Methylibium petroleiphilum PM1: one gene and its partner. The protein of the gene in region 2 interacts with the protein of the main gene of each other region in a pairwise test. Links are inferred from orthologs where the notes say so. Each region holds a gene or a part of one and is shown on either strand. Other genes may lie near its edges.

Region 1 (10,799 bases), 760 kb from region 2 along the record:
GCAAGGTCGAAGCCGACCCGCACGTCGGGATGCGCGATCGCGGCGTGCGCGGCCAGGCGTCGCAGGTCGGCCAGCGCGGCCGTGATCAGTGGACGCTGAGGCAGCCGCGCTGCCGCGATGTCGAGCACCTCTCCATCGCCGTACAGCGAGGTCAGTGCCTGCAGCCCCTGCCGCACCTCGGCGGCGAATCCGCTGCCAAGCGCCTGCAGCGCCGTGCCGTCCTTGGCAGCGAGCGCCGCGTACACCTCGTTCAGACGCGCGGGGTCGCAAGCGACACCGGCCAGCAGACCGCGCACGATACGCGCGTCGGCCAAGTCGAGCACCAGGCCCGGGACACCCGCGGCACGCAAGCTGTCGAGCGCCAGATCCTGTACCTCGAGATCGGCCTCGAGTCCGGCATGACCGTAGAGTTCGGCGCCGAACTGCAGCGGTTCCCGGCTACCGTGCAGTCCGGCCGGCCGCGTGTGCGCCACCGGGCCGCAGTAGCACAGGCGCGTGATGCCATCGCGATTGAGCAGGTGCGCGTCGATGCGCGCCACCTGGGGCGTGGTGTCGGCACGCAGACCCAGCGTGCGGCCGCTCAGTTGATCGACCAGCTTGAAGGTCCGTAAATCCAGTTCGTGCCCGGTGCCCGTCAGCAGCGACTCGAGGTGCTCGAGCAAGGGCGGCATCACCAGTTCGTAGCCGTAGACGCGGGCCGCGTCCAGCACGGTGCGCCGCAATTCCTCGATGCGCCGCGCCTCGGAGGGCAGCACATCGGCAATGTGCTCGGGCAGCAGCCAAGCAGAGGTCATGAAAAGCCTGCGGGGTTAAAACCGCATTGTACCGGCGCCCCCAGCAGCATTCGCGCGCGATTGACCTGCGCGAACGGTGATCAGCCTGCCAAAACCAGCAGCACCACCAGCCCGCCCAGCATGCTGCTCAAGCCAAGAAAACGCAGTTGCCCGTCGCTCAGCCGCGTGGCCTGCTCGAACACCCGGCGCCAGCGCTGCGGACTCAGGAAAGGCAGCAGCCCCTCGAAGACCAGCATCAGCGCCAGCGCGCTGAACAGCGTGTCCCACATGCCGGCTCCTGCGGCAACGCGCCGTCAGCCCGGACTCACCTGGCACGGGAGGAGGATGGCCCGCCCTCACCTCGCATCGCGCGGAAGAACTCGCTCTCGGGCTCGACCACCATCACGTCGGTCTTGCTGCGAAAGCTCGCCCGATAGGCCTCGAGACTGCGATAGAACTGCGCGAACTGCGGGTCGCGACCGAAGGCCTCGGCATACAGGGCCGAAGCCTTGGCATCGCCGTCACCCTTGACCTTCTGTGCATCCCGATAGGCCTCGGCGACAATGACCTCGCGCTGCCGATCGGCGTCGGCACGCACCTGCTCGCCTTCGGCCTGGCCGGTGGAGCGGGTCTCGTTGGCGACGCGCTTGCGCTCCGACTCCATGCGGCGGTAGACGGCCTCGGTGATGTTGGCGACGAAGTCGACCCGCTTGATCCGCACGTCGACCACCTCGATGCCGAAGCTCGTGGCGTCGTCCGACAACCGCCGCAGCACGCCCTGCATGACCTTGTCGCGCTCGGTCGAGAGCACCTGGCGCACACTGACCTTGGTGACCTCCTCGTTCAGCGCGGCCTGGACGATCGGTGCCAGCCGCGCCTCGACATTGCGCGCATCGATGCCGCTGTTGCGGATGAATTGTCGCGGGTCCTTGATGCGCCACTTCACCAGCCAGTCGATCACCAGACTGGTCTTCTCGGCGGTGAACACCGGCCGCGTTTCAGGGCTGTCGAGGCTCTGGATGCGGCGGTCGAGGAAGACCACGTTCTGGAACGGCGGGGGCAGCTTGAACTTCAACCCCGGCTGGGCAATGACTTCCTTGATCTCGCCCAGCGCATACAGCACGGCGAACTGCCGCTGGTCGACGACGAACAGCGTGCTCGAGGCAATCATCAATGCGAGCAGAGCGCTCGCCACGATCAGACCGATGCGATTCATTCTTGTTGTTCTCCTCAACGGCTTTCGCGCTCACGCGAACGCTGGTTGTCGCGCGATCGCACATCGTTCTGTGACGTGCCGGTGCTTTCGGTGGTCGGCAGCGCGGGCGCAGGTGCGGCCGCGGCGGTCGCCCCGGCCGATTGCATCAGCTTGTCGAGCGGCAGGTACAGCAGGTTAGAGCCGGTGCGCGACTCGATCATGATCTTGCTGACGTTGGAGTACACCTCTCGCATCGTGTCCACATAGAGGCGATCGCGCGTGACGGCCGGCGCCTTCTGGTACTCCGTCAGCACCTGCTTGAAGCGCGATGCATCGCCCTCGGCCTGCGCGATCACGCGCGCCTTGTAGCCCTCGGCCTCCTCGCGCAGGCGCGAGGCCGTGCCCTGCGCCTTCGGGATCACGTCGTTGGCGTAGGCCTGGCCTTCGTTCTTGAAGCGCGAGCGGTCGGCGCCGGCCTTCACGGCATCGTCGAACGCCGCCTGCACCTGCTCGGGCGGCGCCACACTCTGCACGTTGACGTTGGAAATCAGGATGCCGGTCTTCAGACGATCGAGCTGCGCCTGGATGGACTTGACGAGGTCGGTCGCGATGGCATCGCGCTGCTCGTACAGCACCGAGTCCATGTTGCTGCGACCGACGATCTCGCGCACCGCGGATTCGGAGGCCAACACCACCGCCTCGTCCGCATTGCGGTTCTCGAACAGGTAGTCCTTCGAATCCTTCAGGCGGTACTGCACCGTGAAGCGGATGTCGACGATGTTCTCGTCCTGGGTCAGCATCGACGAGTCCCTCAGCCCGGTGGCCTGCACCACCGAATTGCGCCCGACCTCGACCGACCGCAACTGCGTCACGTTCACCACCTCTGCCGACTGGAACGGGTATGGGAAACGCCACTGGAAGCCGGCTTCGACCGTGTGGCTGTATCGGCCGAAGGACATCACGACGCCCTGCTGCCCTTCCTGCACGATGAAGAAGCCGCTGCCCAGCCAGATCAGCGCCACGACCGCGCCGATCAAGCCGATGCCGATACCGGCGCTGCGCAGGTCCGGCGGTGGCGAGCTGGCGCCACCGCCGTCGGGCTGCGGACTGTTCCCACCCCCTTTGCCACCGAACAGGCCGCTCAGGCGACGATTGAAGTCGCGCCAAAGCTCGTCGAGATCGGGCGGGCCGTCATTGCGGCCGCCGGTCGCCAGCAGCCGCTCCCCACGCGCGCGCCAGACGGCGCGGCGCACGGCGCCGGACCACAGCAGCGCCAGGGCCTCGACCAGGAGTGCGGGGCGTCCCCGCGGGCGCGCTGCGCCTGCATCGTTATAGGTATTCATGCGTGTCGTTGGAGCAAGACGGAGGCGGGAATGGGATCGTGATCGGAGGGCGCGGCGTCGGCGACGTCGCGCACCGGCGCGTCGGAGACCGAGGCACCGGGCGCGCCCGCCTCGCCACCGTCGGCGAGCAGCGCCTCGCTCACCAGCGCCCGCAGCTCGGCGAGCCCCACACCGCGCAAGGCACTGACGAAGACGCGCGGGATGCGGCGTCCGCCGTCGAGTTCGAGCCGATCCACCAGCACGCGAGGCCGCTGCTCCTCGTCGAGCTGGTCGAGCTTGTTGTAGACCAGGATCTGGGGAATACCGGCCGCGTCGATCTCCGCGAGCACGCGCTCCACCTCGACCCGCTGCTCGGCCAGCACCGGGCTCGAAGCGTCGACCACATGCAGCAGCAGATCGGCATCGGCAGCCTCCTGCAGCGTGGCGGCGAAGGCCTTGACCAGCGTGTGCGGCAGATCGCGGATGAAGCCCACGGTGTCCGACAGACTGACCGAGCGCTGCGCGTCCTCGAGATAGAGCTGCCGCGTGGTGGTGTCGAGCGTCGCGAACAGTTGGTCGGCGGCGTAGCTGCGGGCCTTGACCAGCGCGTTGAACAGCGTGGACTTGCCGGCATTGGTGTAGCCGATCAGCGAGACGCGGAAGGTGCCGGCGCGCTCGCGCGAGCGCCGTTGCGTGCCGCGCTGGCGCTTCACCTTGTCGAGCCTCGCCTTGAGCGCCTTGATGCGCTCGCCGATCATGCGGCGATCGAGTTCGATCTGGCGTTCGCCCGGACCGCCACGATGACCCACGCCGCCGCGCTGGCGCTCGAGGTGGGTCCACCGGCGCACCAGTCGGTTGCTGAGGTACTGCAGCTGCGCGAGCTCGACTTGCAGCTTGCCTTCGTGGCTCTGAGCGCGCGCGGCGAAGATCTCGAGGATCAGGCCGGTTCGGTCGAGCACCTCGACGCCAAGATGGCGCTCCAGGTTGCGCTGCTGCGTCGGGGACAAGGCCTGATCGAAGATCACGCACTGGCCGCCGCTTTCGGCCACCAGCGCCTTCAGCTCGTCGGCCTTGCCCGAACCGAGGAACAGTGCGGCGTCGGGCGCCTTGCGGCGAGCGATCAGGCGCGCCACCGGCGTGTCGCCGGCCGACTCGGCCAGCAGCGCCAGTTCGTCGAGGGTGGCGTCGAAGGAGGCGCCGGCGCCGAGGTCGACACCGACCAGCACCGCCCTGGCCTCGTTGACGGCGGTGGACGCGCTCAAGCTGAAACCACCAGGGTCTGGCGGCAGGCGGTCAGGCGACGAGACGGATGCCGGGAGTCCATCGAGCCGTTCAGCCCGCCGACTCCGGCGCGTCGTTGGCCTGGAAATTCACGGCCCGGCCGGGCACGACGGTGGAAATCGCGTGCTTGTAGACCATCTGGGTCACGGTGTTGCGCAACAAGACCACGTACTGGTCGAAGGACTCGATGTGCCCCTGCAGCTTGATGCCGTTCACGAGGTAGATCGAGACCGGAACGTGCTCCTTGCGAAGCAGGTTCAGGAACGGGTCTTGTAGGAGTTGCCCTTTGTTGCTCACGATATCGTCCGTGTTGTGAAGCTGTTGGAGGATGGAAGGTATCACAGGCTCCAGCCGGCGACGCCCTCAGACTACGAGTCCTTCTCCGCGAAGGGGTTCCGTGACGATTTCATCTCGATGCGCATCGGCGTGCCGCTGAGCTGGAAGTGGCAGCGGAAACGCCCCTCCAGGAAGCGCTTGTAGGCGTCTGTCACATGCTCCAGCGAGTTGCCGTGGATCACGATCACCGGCGGGTTCTGCCCGCCTTGGTGGGCGTAGCGCAGCTTGGGCCGGAAGGCGCCGGCGCGCTTGGGCTGCTGGAACTGCACCGCCTCCAGCAGCACCCGCGTCAGCACCGGCGTGGCGAGCTTCTTGGTGGCCGAGGCCCACGCGTCGGCGATCGCCTTCCACACCGGCCCCAGGCCCTGGCGCTTGATGGCGGAGATGTGCAGCACCGGCGCGAACTTCAGGAACGCCAACCGCTGCTCGATGGAGCGCTGCAGCAGTTCGCGCTGGTAGCTGTCGACCGCGTCCCACTTGTTCACCGCCAGCACCACGGCACGGCCGGAATCGAGGATATAGCCGGCGATGTGGGCGTCCTGGTCAGTCACCCCCTGGGTCGCGTCGAGCAACAGCAGCACGACATTCGCGTCGGCGATCGCCTGCAGCGTCTTGACGACCGAGAACTTCTCGATCGACTCGAACACCTTGCCCTTGCGACGCAGGCCGGCAGTGTCGATCAACTCGAACTTCTGGCCATTGCGCTCGAACGGAACGCTGATGGCGTCGCGTGTGGTGCCGGGCAGGTCGAAGGCCACCAGCCGCTCTTCACCGAGCCAGGTGTTGATCAACGTCGACTTGCCCACGTTCGGGCGACCCGCTACCGCCAGGCGGATCGGCCGTTCGGGGTCGTCGAGCGCGAGATCGTCGGGCTCGTCGAACGCAAAGTCCTCCAGCGCCGCCGTCAGCAGGCTGCGGATGCCCTGCCCGTGTGCCGACGACACCGCCAGCGGCTCGCCCATGCCGAGCTCGTAGAACTCGGCCAGCTGGATGCCTTCCAGCATGCCCTCGGCCTTGTTGGCAGCGAGCAGCACCTTCTTGCCGGCAGTGCGCAGGTAGCGTGCGATGTCATGGTCCTGCCCGGTGACGCCGGCGCGGACGTCGACCACGAAGATGACCACGTCGGACTCCGCCACCGCCTGGCGCGTCTGCTTGGCCATCTCCTTGTAGATGCCGCTCTCGGCCGTGGGCTCGAAGCCGCCGGTGTCGACGACGATGAACTCGCGTTCGCCGAGCCGCCCATCACCGTAATGGCGGTCGCGGGTCAGGCCGGCGAAGTCGGCCACGATCGCGTCGCGGCTCTTCGTCAGACGGTTGAACAGCGTCGACTTGCCGACGTTGGGGCGCCCCACGAGCGCCAGGACGGGTTTCATTCAGGTTCCGATCGCACTCACTCGGGCCGGAACGCGAACACCGTGCCGCGGCGGGTCACCGCGACGATGGTGGTGCCGACCTTCACCGGGGCACCGATGATGGGCTGCCCGTCGGTGGGCAGGCGCAACAGCGGCTGGCCGTTGTCGCGATCGAGGAAGTGCACCTGGCCCTCGAAATCTCCAAACACCAGCGTCGGACCCACCACCAACGGTGAACTGAGGCCGCGGTGGAGCATGCGCTCCGAGGTCCATGCGACTTCGCCGCTGGCGCGCTTCCAGGCGGTAATGCGGTCGGTGGCATCGGCCGAGAACACCAGTTGCTCGTCGGCCGCCACGCCCTGGGTCCCGCCGGTGGTCTTGGCCCAGCCGAGGGTGCCCCGTTCGACGTTGACGCAACCGACCGCGGCCTGGAAGCCGCGCACGCAGACCGCGTCGCCGACGCGCGCCGCCGGCCCGACGAGGTCGGCCAGCCGTTCGACCTCGTTGGTGCCGCGCGGCGACGCGACGGTGGTGTCCCAGCGCACGCTGCCGCGCAGCGGGTCGAGCCCGGCGAGGCGCGGACCCTGGCCGACCACCAGCGTGTCCTTCCACGGCAGCAGCACACCGGGCTGCAGCAGCGTCAACGGATCGCCGGGGCGCTGCTGGACCCACAGCTTGCGGCCATCCAGTACGTCGAAGGCCTGAACGCTGCGGTCGATGCCGAGCACGAAGACGCGCTCGCCCGCCACCAGCGGCGGCGTCACGACACGGGTGGTCAGGCGCGTGCGCCACAGCGGCTTTCCGCTGTCGAGCACGACCAGCTCGTTGCCGGTGGTCACGACGCTGGCGTAGCGCCCGTCGCTGCCCACCCCGGCGCTGAGCTTGCCATCGGCATCGCCGCGCCAGAGCTCGCGGCCGGTGTCCGCCGCCAGGGCGACGACGCGACCATCGGAACTGGCCAGCACCACGGCACCGGCGCCGGTGGCGATGCGCAGGGGAAAGTCCACACTGCCCAGGCCCTGCGTCCACACCTGCCGGCCGGCGATCTGCGCCTTGAGCGGCTCGAGTGGCGTCGGCTTGGGCTTCTCGGGCCCGCTGGAGCAGGCGGCCAGGCCGGCAACGAGCAGCGCGGCGGCAAGGCGGCGCATCACTTCGACGCTCCCGTCGCAGCCGCTGAGGCCGCCGCAGCGGGCGCCTCAGCGGCGCCCAGCGCGGTTAGCTTGGCCTCGACCAGCCGACGGTAGTCGAGCGTCGGCGGCATCGCATCGAACGCGGCCTGATAGGCGGTACGCGCCTCGGCGGGCTTGCCCTGCGCCGTGAGGATGTCGCCGCGGCGATCGGCCGCCAGCCCTGCAAAGGACTGCGGAGGATCGGTCGGCAGTGCCTTGAGCGCCTCGTCGTACTTCTTCTCGTCGAGCAGTACGCCGGCCAGGCGCAGGCGCGCCAGCACCGCGTACTCCTTGTCGCTCGCATTGCCGATCACCCATTCCAGGCTGGCCCGCGCCGCGTCGTTCTGGCCCTTCTCGAACTGCGCCTTCGCCGCCAGCAGGCCGGCCTGTCCAGCGAACGCCGTCGAGCCGTAGCGATCCTTCATGTCGGAGAACACGCGGGCGGCCTTGTCGGTGTCGCCGGCGATCACGGCCTTGTCGAGTTCGTCGAACAGCACGCTGGCCTTCACGGATCGGTCTCGCTGCATCCACTGCCAGCCGTTGAACGCGGCGAAACCGCCGAGCGCAATGATCAGGACCCAGGTGATCAGGTTGCCGTACTGCTTCCAGAAGTGCTTGATCGAGTCGAGCTGTTCTTGTTCTTGGAGGTCGAGATGGGTGGCCATGCGGATGCTTTGTGAGAGGCTGCGCGGCGTGCGGGGCGCGAAGCCGGGATTATGAACGGAGCAATTCGCCGGCCCAGGCCGCCGGATCGTCCAGCGGGCGCAGCACCTGGGTGGCCGCGCCCTCTCCGGCACGCAGCGGCTTGAGCGCCACCATGCCCTGCGCCAGCTCGTCGGCGCCGAAGACCAGCGCATGGCGGGCGCCGCTGGCGTCGGCCTTCTTGAACTGCGACTTCATGCTGGCCGGCCCGTCCTTGCCGGCGGGATGCAGGACGACGCTGGCGCCGTGGGCGCGCAGGGCCTCGATCAGCACCATCGCCGTCGGCAGCGCAGCAGCGGCAGGCAACACCGCATAGGCGTCCGGCAGCCGCGGCGGCGTCACGACGCCCACCGCGTCCAGCAGCAGCAACAGGCGCTCGATCCCCAGGCCCCAGCCGACGCCTGGCGCCGGCTTGCCGCCGAGCTGCTCGATCAGGCTGTCGTAACGGCCACCGCCTCCGACCGTCAGGGGCGCGCCCATGCGATCGGTGACCCACTCGAACACGGTGAGGTTGTAGTAGTCCATGCCGCGCACCAGCCGCGGGTTGATGCGGTAGGGCAGACCGGCGGCATCCAGCACCGCACGCACGGCATCGAAATGCGCCAGTGAGGCCTCGCCGAGGAAGTCGATGAGCCGGGGCGCCGCATCCACCACAGCCTGCATCACCGGCGTCTTGGTGTCGAGGATTCGCAGCGGGTTGCTGTGCAGGCGGCGCTTCGCGTCATCGTCCAGCAGGTCGGCGTGCGCCTCCAGGTGCGCGATCAGCGCCGCCCGGTGGGCACGCCGCTCTTCGGGCTGCCCCAGGCTGTTGATCTCCAGCCACAGATCACGGCCTTCGATCAGCCCGAGCTCGCGCCACAGCGCGCGGCACATCAGGATCAGCTCGGCATCGACGTCCGGGCCATGAAAGCCCAGCGCCTCGGCGCCGGCCTGATGGAACTGGCGGTAGCGGCCCTTCTGCGGGCGCTCGTGGCGGAACATCGCGCCCAGGTAGTAGAGGCGTTTGCCGCCCTCGTACAGCAGCGAATGCTCGGTCACCGCCCGCACCACGCCGGCCGTGCCTTCCGGGCGCAGCGTGAGTTGGTCGCCGTTCATGTTGTCGGTGAAGGAGTACATCTCCTTCTCGACGATGTCGGTCACCTCGCCGAGCCCGCGCACGAACAGCGCCGTCGGTTCGACGATCGGTGTGCGGACCGCGGCATAGCCGTAACGCTGCATCACGCGGCGCACCGCGTCCTCGAACCATTCCCAGCGTGCCGATTCGGGCGGCAGCAGGTCGTTCATGCCCTTGACCGCACGCAGCGGCGAAGTCTCCGTCTTGGCGGCTTTCTGTTGTTCTGCCATGGTCGATGCCCACAAGGATTCAGGCCGGCCGCGGCCGGTTCGCTGGGCACACCCGGGGGGTGCGCCGGCTCGCCGCGTCAATGCGCGGCGGTGATGCTGCCGTAACGGCGCTCGATGTAGTGCTCGACGACGTTCTGGAACTCGCGCGCGATGCCCTCGCCGCGCAAGGTCATCGCCTTCTCGCCATCGATGAACACCGGCGCGGCAGGCGCCTCGCCGGTGCCGGGCAGGCTGATGCCGATATCGGCATGCTTGCTCTCGCCAGGCCCGTTGACGATGCAGCCCATCACCGCCACCTTCATGTTCTCCACGCCCGGGTAACGCGCCTTCCAGACCGGCATCTGTGCCCGCAGGAAGTCGTCGATCTGCTTGGCCAGCTCCTGGAAGGTGGTGCTGGTGGTGCGGCCGCAGCCCGGGCAGGCGGTGACGCTGGGATTGAAGGCACGCAGGCCGAGCGACTGCAGGATCTCGAGCGCCACCACCACCTCCTGCGTGCGGGCCTCGCCCGGCTGCGGCGTGAGGCTGACGCGGATGGTGTCGCCGATGCCGTCCTGCAGCAGCATCGCCAGCGCCGCGGTCGACGCCACGGTGCCCTTGGTGCCCATGCCGGCTTCGGTGAGCCCGAGGTGCAGCGGGTAATCGCAGCGTCGCGCCAGTGCGCGGTAGACGCTCACGAGGTCCTGCACGCCGCTGACCTTGCAGCTGATGAGGATCTGGGACGGGTCCATGCCCAGCTCGCGCGCATATGCGGCCGACTGCAGCGCCGAGCTGATCAGCGCGTGGTACATCACCTGCTTCGCGTCCCAGGGCCGGGCGCGGGCGGCGTTCTCGTCCATCAAAGCCGCCAGCAGTTCCTGATCGAGGCTGCCCCAGTTGACGCCGATACGCACAGGCTTGTCGTGGCGCATCGCGGCCTCGATCATCATCGCGAACTGCCGGTCGCGCTTGTCGCCCTTGCCCACGTTGCCGGGATTGATGCGGTACTTCGACAGCGCGGCCGCGCAGTCCGGGAACTCGGTCAGCAGGCGGTGGCCGTTGTAGTGGAAATCGCCGATCAGCGGCACCGAGATGCCCATGCGGTCTAGCTGCTCGCGCACGTGCGGCACGGCCTGCGCCGCCTCCGGCGTGTTGACCGTGATGCGCACCAACTCCGAGCCCGCCAACGCCAGCTCCTTGACCTGGATCGCAGTCTCGATCGCATTCACCGTGTCGGTGTTGGTCATGGACTGCACGCGCACCGGGGCGTCGCCACCGACCGTCACGACATTGCTGCCCCAGACGACACGCGCCTGCAGCGAACGGCGCGCGGCAGGCTGCGCCACGTC
Region 2 (10,763 bases):
CGCACCGTACCCTTCGTCTCCAAGGCCACCGGCCAGCCGCTGGCCAAGATCGCGGCGCGCTGCATGGTCGGCCAGAAGCTGGCCGCGCAGAAGGCCCTGAGGGGCGAGGCGCCGCGCGAGATCGTGCCCTCGTACTACAGCGTCAAGGAAGCGGTGTTCCCGTTCAACAAGTTCCCCGGCGTCGATCCCATCCTCGGCCCCGAGATGCGCTCGACCGGCGAGGTGATGGGGGCGGGCCGCAGCTTCGGCGAGGCCATGCTCAAGAGCCAGCTCGGCGCCGGCTCGCGCCTGCCGTCCAGGGGCACGGTCGTCATCACGGTGAAGAACGCCGACAAGGATCGCGCGGTCAAGATCGCCGGCGATCTGGTCGATCTCGGCTTCAACGTCGTCGCCACCAGGGGCACGGCAGCGGCCATCTCGGCGGCCGGCGTGCCGGTGAAGGTGGTCAACAAGGTCAAGGACGGTCGGCCGCACATCGCCGACATGATCAAGGCCGGCGAGATCCAGCTGGTATTCACGACCGTCGACGAGACCCGTACCGCGATCGCGGATTCGCGCTACATCCGCACCGCGGCGATCGCCAACCGCGTCAGTTACTACACGACCATGGCCGGCTGCGAGGCCGCGGTCGAGGCACTGAAGCATCAGGACGATCTGACCGTGCTTTCCCTGCAGGAACTGCACGCGGAACTCCACTAAACTGCGCGCTTCACACGGCCGCCCCGGAGCCCCGGGGCGGCTGAGTTTTTTGCACGCACCGATTCGACGAGAAGAGATCATGGCCACCATCCCGCTGACCAAACGCGGCGCCGAGAAATTGAAGGAAGAGCTCCACCGCCTGAAGTCGGTGGAGCGGCATGCCGTGATCCAGGCGATCGCAGAGGCGCGTGCGCAGGGTGATCTGTCGGAGAACGCCGAGTACGAGGCCGCCAAGGACAAGCAGGGCTTCATCGAGGGACGCATCCTCGAGATCGAAAGCAAGATGGCGGCGGCACAGATCATCGATCCTGCGATGCTGGACGCTGGCGGGCGGGTGGTGTTCGGCGCGACGGTCGAGCTGGAGGAGGAGAGCTCGGGCGACAGCGTCACGTACCAGATCGTCGGTGACGACGAGGCCGACCTGAAGCAGGGGCTGATCTCGGTCAGCTCGCCGATCGCGCGCGCGATGATCGGCAAGGAAGCCGGCGACGTGGCGGAGTTCCAGGCGCCCGGCGGCACGCGCCGCTACGAGATCGTCGAGGTCCGCTACCTGTGAGCGGCGCCAGCCTGGTGGCCGTGCCTGAACGGCTGCGGCGCCTGATCCCCGGCCTGTGGTTCGGCGTGTTGCTGGCCATTGCCCTCATCGCCGCCCCCAGCCTGTTCAGCTTGCTGGACCGGCCGTCGGCCGGGCGGGTGGCGGCGCGGCTGTTCGCGCTCGAGGCCCAGCTCAGCCTGGCGCTGTGCGTGCTGCTCGGGTTGCTGGAGCGCCTGCGGGCCGGCCGCCGCGCGAAGGCCGGGCAGGGCTCGCCGGTCAGCGCCGAACTGCTGCTGCTGCTGGGTGTGCTGTTCTGCACCGTGCTCGGCCACTACGCGCTGCAGCCGATGATGGAGGCCGCACGCGCCGGGGAGGGGCGCTGGTCGTTCGGCGCGCTGCACGGCGTGTCGACGACCCTCTACGCCGTGAAGAGCCTGTTGGTCGCTACATTGGCCTGGCGGGCGGCACGGGGCTGACGTCCCGGTTCGGTGCTTCCGCAGCGTGCGGAGGCCGATTGTTTACCGCCCCGAGGAGAGTCGCTTCATGACGTCCATGCCGCCGCCGCTGAAACGGACGCTGACGAGCATCTTCCTCGCCGGCTTGCTGGCTGCGCTGCCATTGGCTGCCACGCTTCTGGTCATCGTGTGGGTGCTGCGCCTGCTGTTCGCCTATGTCGGGCCGGGCAGCTTCATCGGTCAGCGACTGGTGGCGCTGGGCCTGGGCGGCGGCAGCTCCGAGGTGCTGGGCTACCTGATCGGCGTTGCCCTGGTGCTGGCGGCGATCTTCGCGCTCGGTGTCGTGGTCCAGACGCGCCTGCGCGGCTGGCTGGCACGCAGCGTCGACGCGCTGATCCAGCGCATTCCGGTCGTGCGCAGCATTTACGGCATCACCCAGCGCTTCGTCGAACTGCTGTCGCCGCGCGGGGCCGACGGCGGCGGGCTTCAGTCGATGCGGCCGGTCTGGTGCCACTTCGGCGGACCGGGCGGCGTGGCGGTGCTGGGCCTGCTGTCGGCCGCCGAGACCATCGACCTGGGCGGTGCGCCTTACCACGCAGTGCTGGTGCCGACCGCCCCGGTGCCGGTCGGCGGCGGGTTGCTCTACGTGCCGCAGGCGTGGATCACGCCGGCCGAGATCGGCATCGACGCGCTGACGAGCATCTACGTTTCCATGGGCGTCACCTCGGCCCAGTACCTGCCGCAGACGCCGGCAGACGGCCGATGACTCAGTCGCCCAGTTTCTTCTTGCTTGGCAGCCGCTCCTTGGCCCGCTTGACGATGCCGCCGGAGGTGATGCGCTGGTTGCCCAGCACGGTGAGCTTCTTCACCTGGGCACGGTGGTTGCCGCTCTTGGAGAACTTCAGGATCTTCACCACCCGCGGGCCGGCCTGGCGGTGTTCGTCCGGCGTCTTTTCCTTCGGCTCGACCGGGCGCCACAGCACCAGCAGCTTGCCGATGTGCTGGACGGGCGCCGCGCCGAGCTGTTCGCACAGCGTGGCGAAGATCGTTTCGCGGGTCTCGCGTTCGTCGGAGAACACGCGTACCTTGATCAGGCCGTGGGCCTTCAGCGCGGCGTCTGCCTCCTTGGTGACGGCGGGAGTCAGACCCTCGCCGCCGATCATCACGACCGGATCGAGGTGGTGCGCATCGGCACGGTGGGCCTTGCGCTCGGCAGGCGTGAGTTGAATGGCAGGCATCCCCGTATTATCGACGCGACATGAAAGTCAAAACCAAGAGCAAGAAGGTCAACAAGGCGTGGCTCAACGATCACATCAACGATCCCTACGTCAAGCTGGCCCAGAAGGAGGGCTACCGGGCCCGTGCCGCCTACAAGCTCAAGGAGATCGATGAGGCGCTGGGGCTGATCAAGCCGGGCCAGGTCGTCGTCGACCTCGGCGCGGCACCCGGCGCCTGGAGCCAGTACCTGCGCCGCAGGTTCGCACCCAAAGAGGCCGGCACCGGCGGCGCCGCGGCCGGTGCACTGAACGGCCGCATCATTGCACTCGACCTCCTGGATTTCGAGCCGATCGAGGGCGTGCAGTTCATCCAGGGCGATTTCCACGATGAGGCGGTGCTTGCGGAATTGAGCGCCGCGATCGGCGGGCGCGGCGTCGACGTGGTCGTGTCGGACATGGCGCCGAACCTCTCTGGCATCGCCTCCTCAGATTCCGCGCGCATCGCGCTGCTGGTGGAGCTGGCGGTCGAATTCGCCGAAACCCACCTCCATCCGCACGGCGCGCTGGTCTGCAAGGTGTTCCACGGCAGCGGCCACAGCCAGCTGGTCGAGCTGTTCAAGAAGCGTTTCCGGGTCGTGAAACCGATCAAGCCCAAGGCATCTCGTGACAAGTCGTCGGAAACCTTTCTGGTCGGCATCGGTCTCAAATCGAGGTGAAACCGGCGGAAATTCCCGCGAATCCAGGCCTTGACCTATCGCAGCCGATGACAAAGCCGATCGGCGTCCCGGGGTTGACTGGACTAAACTCGGCCCCATATCCCGCGAGAGTGAGACATATCCCGTGCAGCAAGTGAGTGACGCCCATTTCGGGCAGGATTCGGTGAAGGAGCCGCGGTGAACAATCAATGGTTCTCGAAGGTCGCTGTCTGGCTGGTGATCGCCCTGGTGCTGTTCACCGTGTTCAAGCAGTTCGACCGCACGGCGGCCGCGGGCGGGCAGATCGGCTATTCCGACTTCCTCGAAGAGGTGCGCAGCAAGCGCATCTCGACCGTTACCCTGCAGGAGAGCGGCAACGGTGCGACGGAGATCCGGGCGGCCACCACCGATGGCAAGACGCTGCGCACCACCGCCACTTACCTTGATCGGGGGCTGGTCGGAGACCTGATCAACAACGGCGTCAAGTTCGACGTCAAGCCGCGGGAGGAGCCGTCGATCCTGATGAGCATCCTGCTCAGCTGGGGCCCGATGTTGCTGCTGATCGGCGTGTGGATCTATTTCATGCGACAGATGCAGGGCGGCGGCAAGGGCGGCGCCTTCAGTTTCGGCAAGTCCAAGGCGAGGATGCTGGACGAAGCCAACAACTCCACCACGTTTGCCGACGTTGCCGGCTGTGACGAAGCGAAAGAGGAAGTCAAGGAGTTGGTCGACTTCCTGAAGGACCCGCAGAAGTTCCAGAAGCTCGGTGGGCGCATCCCGCGCGGCGTGTTGCTGGTCGGCCCGCCAGGCACCGGCAAGACCCTGCTCGCCAAGGCGATCGCCGGCGAGGCGAAGGTGCCGTTCTTCTCGATCTCGGGTTCCGACTTCGTCGAGATGTTCGTCGGTGTCGGCGCGGCGCGTGTGCGCGACATGTTCGAGCAGGCCAAGAAGAGCGCGCCCTGCATCATCTTCGTCGATGAAATCGACGCGGTCGGGCGCCACCGCGGCGCTGGCCTGGGCGGCGGCAACGACGAACGCGAGCAAACGCTGAATCAGATGTTGGTCGAGATGGACGGCTTCGAGACCAACCTCGGCGTCATCGTGATGGCGGCCACCAACCGGCCCGACATCCTGGATCCGGCTCTGCTGCGTCCGGGCCGTTTCGACCGCCAGGTCTACGTGACGCTGCCCGACGTGCGGGGCCGCGAGCAGATCCTGAACGTGCACATGCGCAAGGTGCCGATCGGCCAGGACATCCGCGCTGACATCCTGGCGCGCGGCACGCCGGGCTTCTCGGGCGCCGACCTGGCTAACCTGGTCAACGAAGCGGCGCTGTTCGCCGCGCGGCGCAGCGCCCGCGTCGTCGAGATGGCCGACTTCGAGAAGGCCAAGGACAAGATCATGATGGGCCCCGAGCGCAAGTCCATGGTCATGCCCGAGGAGGAGCGCCGCAACACCGCCTACCACGAGGCTGGCCACGCACTGGTGGCGCGTCTGATGCCCAAGACCGACCCGGTGCACAAGGTCACCGTGATTCCGCGTGGTCGCGCGCTGGGCGTGACCATGCAGTTGCCGGAGACCGACCGCTACAGCATGGACAAGGAGCGCATGCTGAGCACGATCTCGGTGCTGTTCGGCGGCCGCATCGCCGAAGAGGTGTTCATGAACCAGATGACCACCGGCGCCAGCAACGACTTCGAGCGCGCGACCCAGATCGCCCGCGACATGGTGATGCGCTACGGCATGACCGACGAACTGGGCCCGATGGTCTACTCCGAGAACGAAGGCGAGGTCTTCCTCGGTCGCTCGGTCACGAAGACGACCAACATGTCCGAAGAGACGATGCGCAAGGTCGACTCGGTGATCCGCCGCATCATCGACGAGCAGTACACCACCGCCCGCAAGCTCATCGAGGACAACCAGGACAAGATGCACGCGATGGCGAAGGCGCTGCTGGAATGGGAAACCATCGACGCAGAGCAGATCGACGACATCATGGGCGGCAAGCCGCCGCGGCCGCCGAAGGACTGGACGCCCAGTAGCGCGGCCGGCGTGAACGGCGGCAGCGGTAACGGCGGCACGCCGGCCGTCAGCACCGACGGTGCTCCGGCCGCGGTCTGACGTTCCGCTCGTTTGTCGATCGCGCAACGGGGCTTCGGCCCCGTTTGCTTTGAGCGGATCTCTTTTCCCCACTGACCCCACGATGTTCTGGCAGACCACGCGATTCCGCATCGATCTCGTCGCCCCGCGCGTCATGGGCATCGTCAATGTCACGCCGGACTCCTTCTCCGATGGCGGGCTGCATGGGGGCGCCGCCGGGGCGCTGGCCCACTGCGAGCAGTTGCTGAAGGACGGCGCCGACATCCTCGACATTGGTGGCGAATCGACCCGCCCGGGCGCGGAGCCGGTGCCGCTGCAGGACGAACTGGCACGCGTGCTGCCGGTGCTGCGCGGCGCGATGGCGCTCGGCGTGCCTGTGTCGCTAGACAGCTACAAGCCCGAGGTGATGCGCGCCGCGCTCGACCTCGGTGTGGACATCGTCAACGACATCAAGGCGCTGCGCGAACCCGGGGCGCTGGACGTGGTGGCGGCGCACGCGAACTGCGGTGTCTGCCTGATGCACATGCGCGGCGACCAGCCGAAGACCATGCAGGACGGCGATCCGCAGTACGACGACGTGGTGACCGAGGTGCGCTCCTTCCTGCGGGCGCGCGTCGAAGCGCTGCGAGCGCGGGGCGTCGACGACGCCCGGATCACGCTCGACCCGGGCATCGGCTTCGGCAAGCGCACCGAGCACAACGTGGCGCTGCTGGTCCGTCAGCAAGAGCTGCTGGGCCTGGGGCTGCCGCTGCTGGCGGGCTGGTCGCGCAAGGGCGTGCTGGGCCGGCTGACCGGCCGCGAGATCGGCGACCGCCTGGTGCCCAGCGTCGCGGCGGCGCTCGCCTCGGTGCAGCGCGGGGCGCGCATCGTGCGCGTGCACGACGTGGCCGCCACCGTCGATGCGTTGAAAGTGTGGCGGGCTGCCGGTCTTTGCCCGTGAGCGCAGGATTCGCCTCGCCGGGCGCCCGGCACAATGGCACCCCATGAGCAGAACCTATTTCGGCACCGACGGCATCCGTGGCGCCGTCGGCCAAGCGCCGATCACGCCCGACTTCGTGTTGCGCCTCGGTCATGCGGTCGGTCGGGTGCTGAAATCGCAACAGACCTCCCCGGCGTCGCGGCCCACGGTGCTGATCGGCAAGGACACGCGCATCTCGGGCTACATGCTGGAGTCGGCCCTGGAGGCGGGCTTCGCCTCGGCGGGCGTGGACGTGCTGCTGACCGGCCCGCTGCCCACGCCCGGCGTCGCCTACCTCACGCGGGCGCTGCGACTCAGCCTGGGCGTCGTCATCAGCGCCTCGCACAACCCCTATGGCGACAACGGCATCAAGTTCTTCTCTGCCAAGGGCGAAAAGCTGCCCGACAGCTGGGAGCAGCAGGTCGAGGCGACCGTCGAGGAGGCGGCACAGTGGGTCGACTCCAGCGGTCTGGGCAAGGCACGCCGGCTCGACGATGCACAGGGCCGCTACATCGAGTTCTGCAAGAGCACGGTGGCCGGTGAACTGAGCTTGAAGGGCCTGAAGCTCGTGGTGGACGGCGCCCACGGCGCGGCCTACCAGGTGGCGCCCGCGGTGTTCCACGAACTCGGTGCCGAGGTGATCTCCATCGGTTGCAACCCGAACGGGCTCAACATCAACGACGGCTTCGGGGCCACCCATCCCGAGGCGCTGGTGAGCGCCGTGCAGGCCCATCAGGCCGACTACGGCATCGCGCTCGATGGCGATGCCGACCGACTGCAACTGGTCGATGCCACGGGCCGTCTCTACAACGGCGACGAACTGCTGTACCTGATGACGCTCGACCGACTCGCGGCCGAGCCGTCGGAAGACGCTGCGCCGTCGCGCGTCGGCGTGCCCGGCGTGGTCGGGACGCTGATGACCAATCTCGCGGTGGAGCAGGCCCTCGCGGCGCGTGGCGTCGCATTCGTGCGCGCCAAGGTCGGGGACCGCTACGTGCTCGAGGAATTGCTGGCGCGCGGCTGGCAGCTCGGCGGCGAGGGCTCGGGTCATCTGATCGCGCTGGACAAGCACACCACCGGCGACGGGCTCGTCAGCGCATTGCAGGTGCTGCAGGCGGTGGTGCGCAGCGGGCGCACCCTGGCGCAACTGCTGGAGGGGTTGACGCTGTTTCCGCAGGTGCTGCTCAACGTCCGGCTGCAGCCGGGTCAGGACTGGAAGGCCAGCGCCGCGCTCGCCGAGGCGCAGCGCGAGTCGCTGGCCGAACTGGGCGAGCGCGGCCGCATCCTGATCCGGCCGTCCGGCACCGAGCCGCTGCTGCGCGTGATGGTCGAGGCCAGCGACGCAGCCCTGGCGCAACGCTGCGCCCAGCGCATGGCCGACGCGGTGCGCCGAGCTTGATCCGACGTGCGCGGGCCGCCTTGGCTCGGGCACGCCGCCCACGTCACTTCTTGACCGGCGGGATCAGCACCTTGTCGATCACATGCACCACGCCGTTGCTGGCGAGCACGTCGCTCTGGGTCACCAGCGCTTCATCGACCGTCACGAAGGTTCCGGCCTTTGCTACCGCCAGGTTGGCGCCTTGCGCGGTCTTCAGGTTGCCCGGTTGCACGTCGGCCGCCAGCACCTTGCCCGGGGCCACGTGGAACAGCAGCACCGCCTTGAGCTGTTCCTTGTCCTTGCTCAGGGCATCCAGGGTCTTGGCCGGCACGGCCTTGAAGGCGTCGTCGGTCGGTGCGAACACGGTGTAGGGGCCGGTGCCGTTCAGTGTCTCGGCGAGGCCCGCCTCGGCGATCAGCTTGTTCAGGGTCGACAGCGACGGCGTTGCGGCGGCGGTGCCGGCGATCGTCTTCGGCGCTGGGGTCGAAGCGCAGCCGGCCAGGGCCAGCCAGGCGGCCGAGGTAGCAAGCAGCAGGGTGCGTTTGTTCATGGAAGCTCCTGTTTCTGTGAAGGGGCGGCGGAGGCTCAAGCCCACCAAGCCGATCGCCGCGGAGCATAGAAGTCGATCGTGACACTCCGGTGACGAATCGGCGAGGGCGCTGTCACGAAAAAGTCCAGGCCCGCCACTGTCGGCGGCGCGTCATGGCTCTGTCACAAAGCCCACCTAGAGTGCGGCCCATCGATCCACCAAGCTTCGAAAGGGCTGCTCATGAACGTTTCTCTCCTCCGCTCCACCCTCGCGGCGGTCGCGCTGATCGCCGTGGCCGGCACTGCCTCGGCGCAGGACATCACCGGCGCCGGCGCCTCCTTCCCGGCCCCGGTCTATTCGAAGTGGGCCGATGCGTACAACAAGGCCACCGGCGCGCGCCTCAACTACCAGTCGATCGGTTCGGGCGGCGGGATCAAGCAGATCAAGGCCAAGACGGTCGATTTCGGTGCGTCCGATGCGCCGCTGAAGGACGAAGAGCTGGCCAAGGACGGCATGGTGCAGTTCCCGACCGTGATCGGCGGCGTGGTCCCGGTCGTCAACATCAAGGGCATCGCCCCAGGCCAGATGAAGCTGACCGGCCAGGTGCTGGGTGACATCTATCTGGGGAAGATCACCAAGTGGAACGACCCCGCGATCGCCGCGCTCAACGCCGGCGTGACGCTGCCCGATGCCTCGATCGCCGCGGTGCGCCGCGCCGACGGTTCGGGCACCACCTTCCTGTTCACGAACTACCTGTCCAAGGTCAACGCGGAATGGAAGACCAAGGTCGGTGAAGGCACCGCGGTCAACTGGCCGACCGGCGCTGGCGGCAAGGGCAACGAGGGCGTGTCGGCTTTCGTGCAGCGTCTGCCGAACTCGATCGGCTATGTCGAGTACGCGTACGCCAAGCAGAACAAGATGTCGCACGTGATGCTGAAGAACAGGGACGGCCAGTTCGTCGGTCCGGACGAAGACAACTTCAAGGCCGCCGCCGCCGGCGCGGAATGGGCGAAGAGCTTCTACCAGGTCCTGACCGAGCAGCCGGGCAAGGAAGCCTGGCCGATCACCGGCGCGACCTTCATCCTGATGCACAAGTCTCAGGACAAGCCCGAGAGTGCCTCCAACGCGCTGAAGTTCTTCGAGTGGGCCTACAGCAGCGGCGACAAGATGGCGGCCGACCTCGACTACGTTCCGATGCCCGACACCGTCAAGACGATGATCCGCAAGCTGTGGGCGGACAACATCAAGGACGCCTCCGGCAAGGCCGTCGCCTACAAGTGACCTGCCACGCCGACCCTGGGAGGGGTCGGTTCGAGGGGAGGCGCGCATGCGCCTCCCTGTTGCTGCAACGAAGGAGGAGGCGACGTGGCCGCTACACTGCCTGCAACCCCGTACCCCGATCAAGACAAGATGGAACGATCCGACCCGCAGGATCGGCCGCCGGTCGTGCGCAAGGCGGCGCCCTGGGCCGACACCGTGTTCTCGGTGCTCGCGCACGCGGCCGCCATCCTGACCCTCGGCCTGCTGGTCGGCATCATCGTGTCGCTGATCATCGGCGCCGGACCGGCCATCCAGGAATACGGCCTGAGTTTCCTGTGGCGCAGCGAATGGGATCCCGTCCAGAACCAGTATGGCGGGCTGGTGATGATCTACGGCACCGTGATGACCTCGTTCATCGCGTTGCTGATCGGCGTGCCGGTGAGCTTCGGCATCGCGCTGTTCCTGACCGAACTCTCGCCCGGCTGGCTGAAGCGGCCGCTGGGCGTGGCGATCGAACTGCTGGCCGCCGTGCCGTCGATCGTCTACGGCATGTGGGGCCTGCTGGTGTTCGCCCCCATCCTGTCCACCTACGTGCAGCAGCCGCTGCAGGGCGCCTTCGATGGCGTGCCGGTGCTGGGCACGCTGTTCAGCGGCCCGCCGGTGGGCATCGGCATCCTGTCGGCCGGGATCATCCTGGCGATCATGATCATTCCCTTCATCGCCTCGGTGATGCGCGACGTGTTCGAGGTCACGCCGCCGATGCTCAAGGAGTCGGCCTACGGTCTCGGCTCCACCACCTGGGAGGTGGTGTCGAAGGTCGTGCTGCCGTACACCAAGACCGGCGTCATCGGCGGGATCATGCTGGGGCTGGGCCGTGCGCTGGGCGAGACGATGGCGGTCACCTTCGTCATCGGCAACTTCAACCAGCTCAATTCGT

What was found.
Region 1: the proteins of ftsH (region 2) and hflC interact in binary tests that used the Escherichia coli proteins (3 or more experiments, as listed by UniProt). The link is inferred for Methylibium petroleiphilum PM1 from one-to-one orthologs.

What each region holds. Positions count from the first base shown.
Region 1 is NC_008825.1:2,128,668-2,139,466, forward strand. Bases 45-2,977 are described here. They hold hflC (protease modulator HflC), read right to left. Parts: upstream 1,990-2,977; coding sequence 1,099-1,989; downstream 45-1,098. Other genes in these bases: MPE_RS10025 (ATP phosphoribosyltransferase regulatory subunit), read right to left, coding at 45-794; MPE_RS10030 (DUF2065 domain-containing protein), read right to left, coding at 875-1,063; hflK (FtsH protease activity modulator HflK), read right to left, coding at 2,004-2,977. Also shown: more of MPE_RS10025, read right to left, coding at 1-44; more of hflK, read right to left, coding at 2,978-3,311; GTPase HflX, read right to left, coding at 3,308-4,552; RNA chaperone Hfq, read right to left, coding at 4,623-4,868; ribosome biogenesis GTPase Der, read right to left, coding at 4,940-6,280; outer membrane protein assembly factor BamB, read right to left, coding at 6,298-7,407; MPE_RS10065 (YfgM family protein), read right to left, coding at 7,407-8,093; hisS (histidine--tRNA ligase), read right to left, coding at 8,143-9,474; ispG (flavodoxin-dependent (E)-4-hydroxy-3-methylbut-2-enyl-diphosphate synthase), read right to left, coding at 9,552-10,799.
Region 2 is NC_008825.1:1,361,425-1,372,187, forward strand. What follows is about bases 3,364-6,260. They hold ftsH (ATP-dependent zinc metalloprotease FtsH), read left to right. Parts: upstream 3,364-3,799; coding sequence 3,800-5,722; downstream 5,723-6,260. Other genes in these bases: MPE_RS06370 (RlmE family RNA methyltransferase), read left to right, coding at 3,364-3,622; folP (dihydropteroate synthase), read left to right, coding at 5,805-6,260. Outside these bases: carB (carbamoyl-phosphate synthase large subunit), read left to right, coding at 1-699; transcription elongation factor GreA, read left to right, coding at 779-1,255; MPE_RS06355 (DUF4149 domain-containing protein), read left to right, coding at 1,252-1,710; MPE_RS06360 (DUF502 domain-containing protein), read left to right, coding at 1,778-2,455; MPE_RS06365 (YhbY family RNA-binding protein), read right to left, coding at 2,457-2,927; more of MPE_RS06370, read left to right, coding at 2,948-3,363; more of folP, read left to right, coding at 6,261-6,641; glmM (phosphoglucosamine mutase), read left to right, coding at 6,685-8,058; MPE_RS06390 (fasciclin domain-containing protein), read right to left, coding at 8,102-8,587; phosphate ABC transporter substrate-binding protein PstS, read left to right, coding at 8,807-9,847; phosphate ABC transporter permease PstC, read left to right, coding at 9,977-10,763. UniProt on the Escherichia coli protein: Acts as a processive, ATP-dependent zinc metallopeptidase for both cytoplasmic and membrane proteins. Plays a role in the quality control of integral membrane proteins.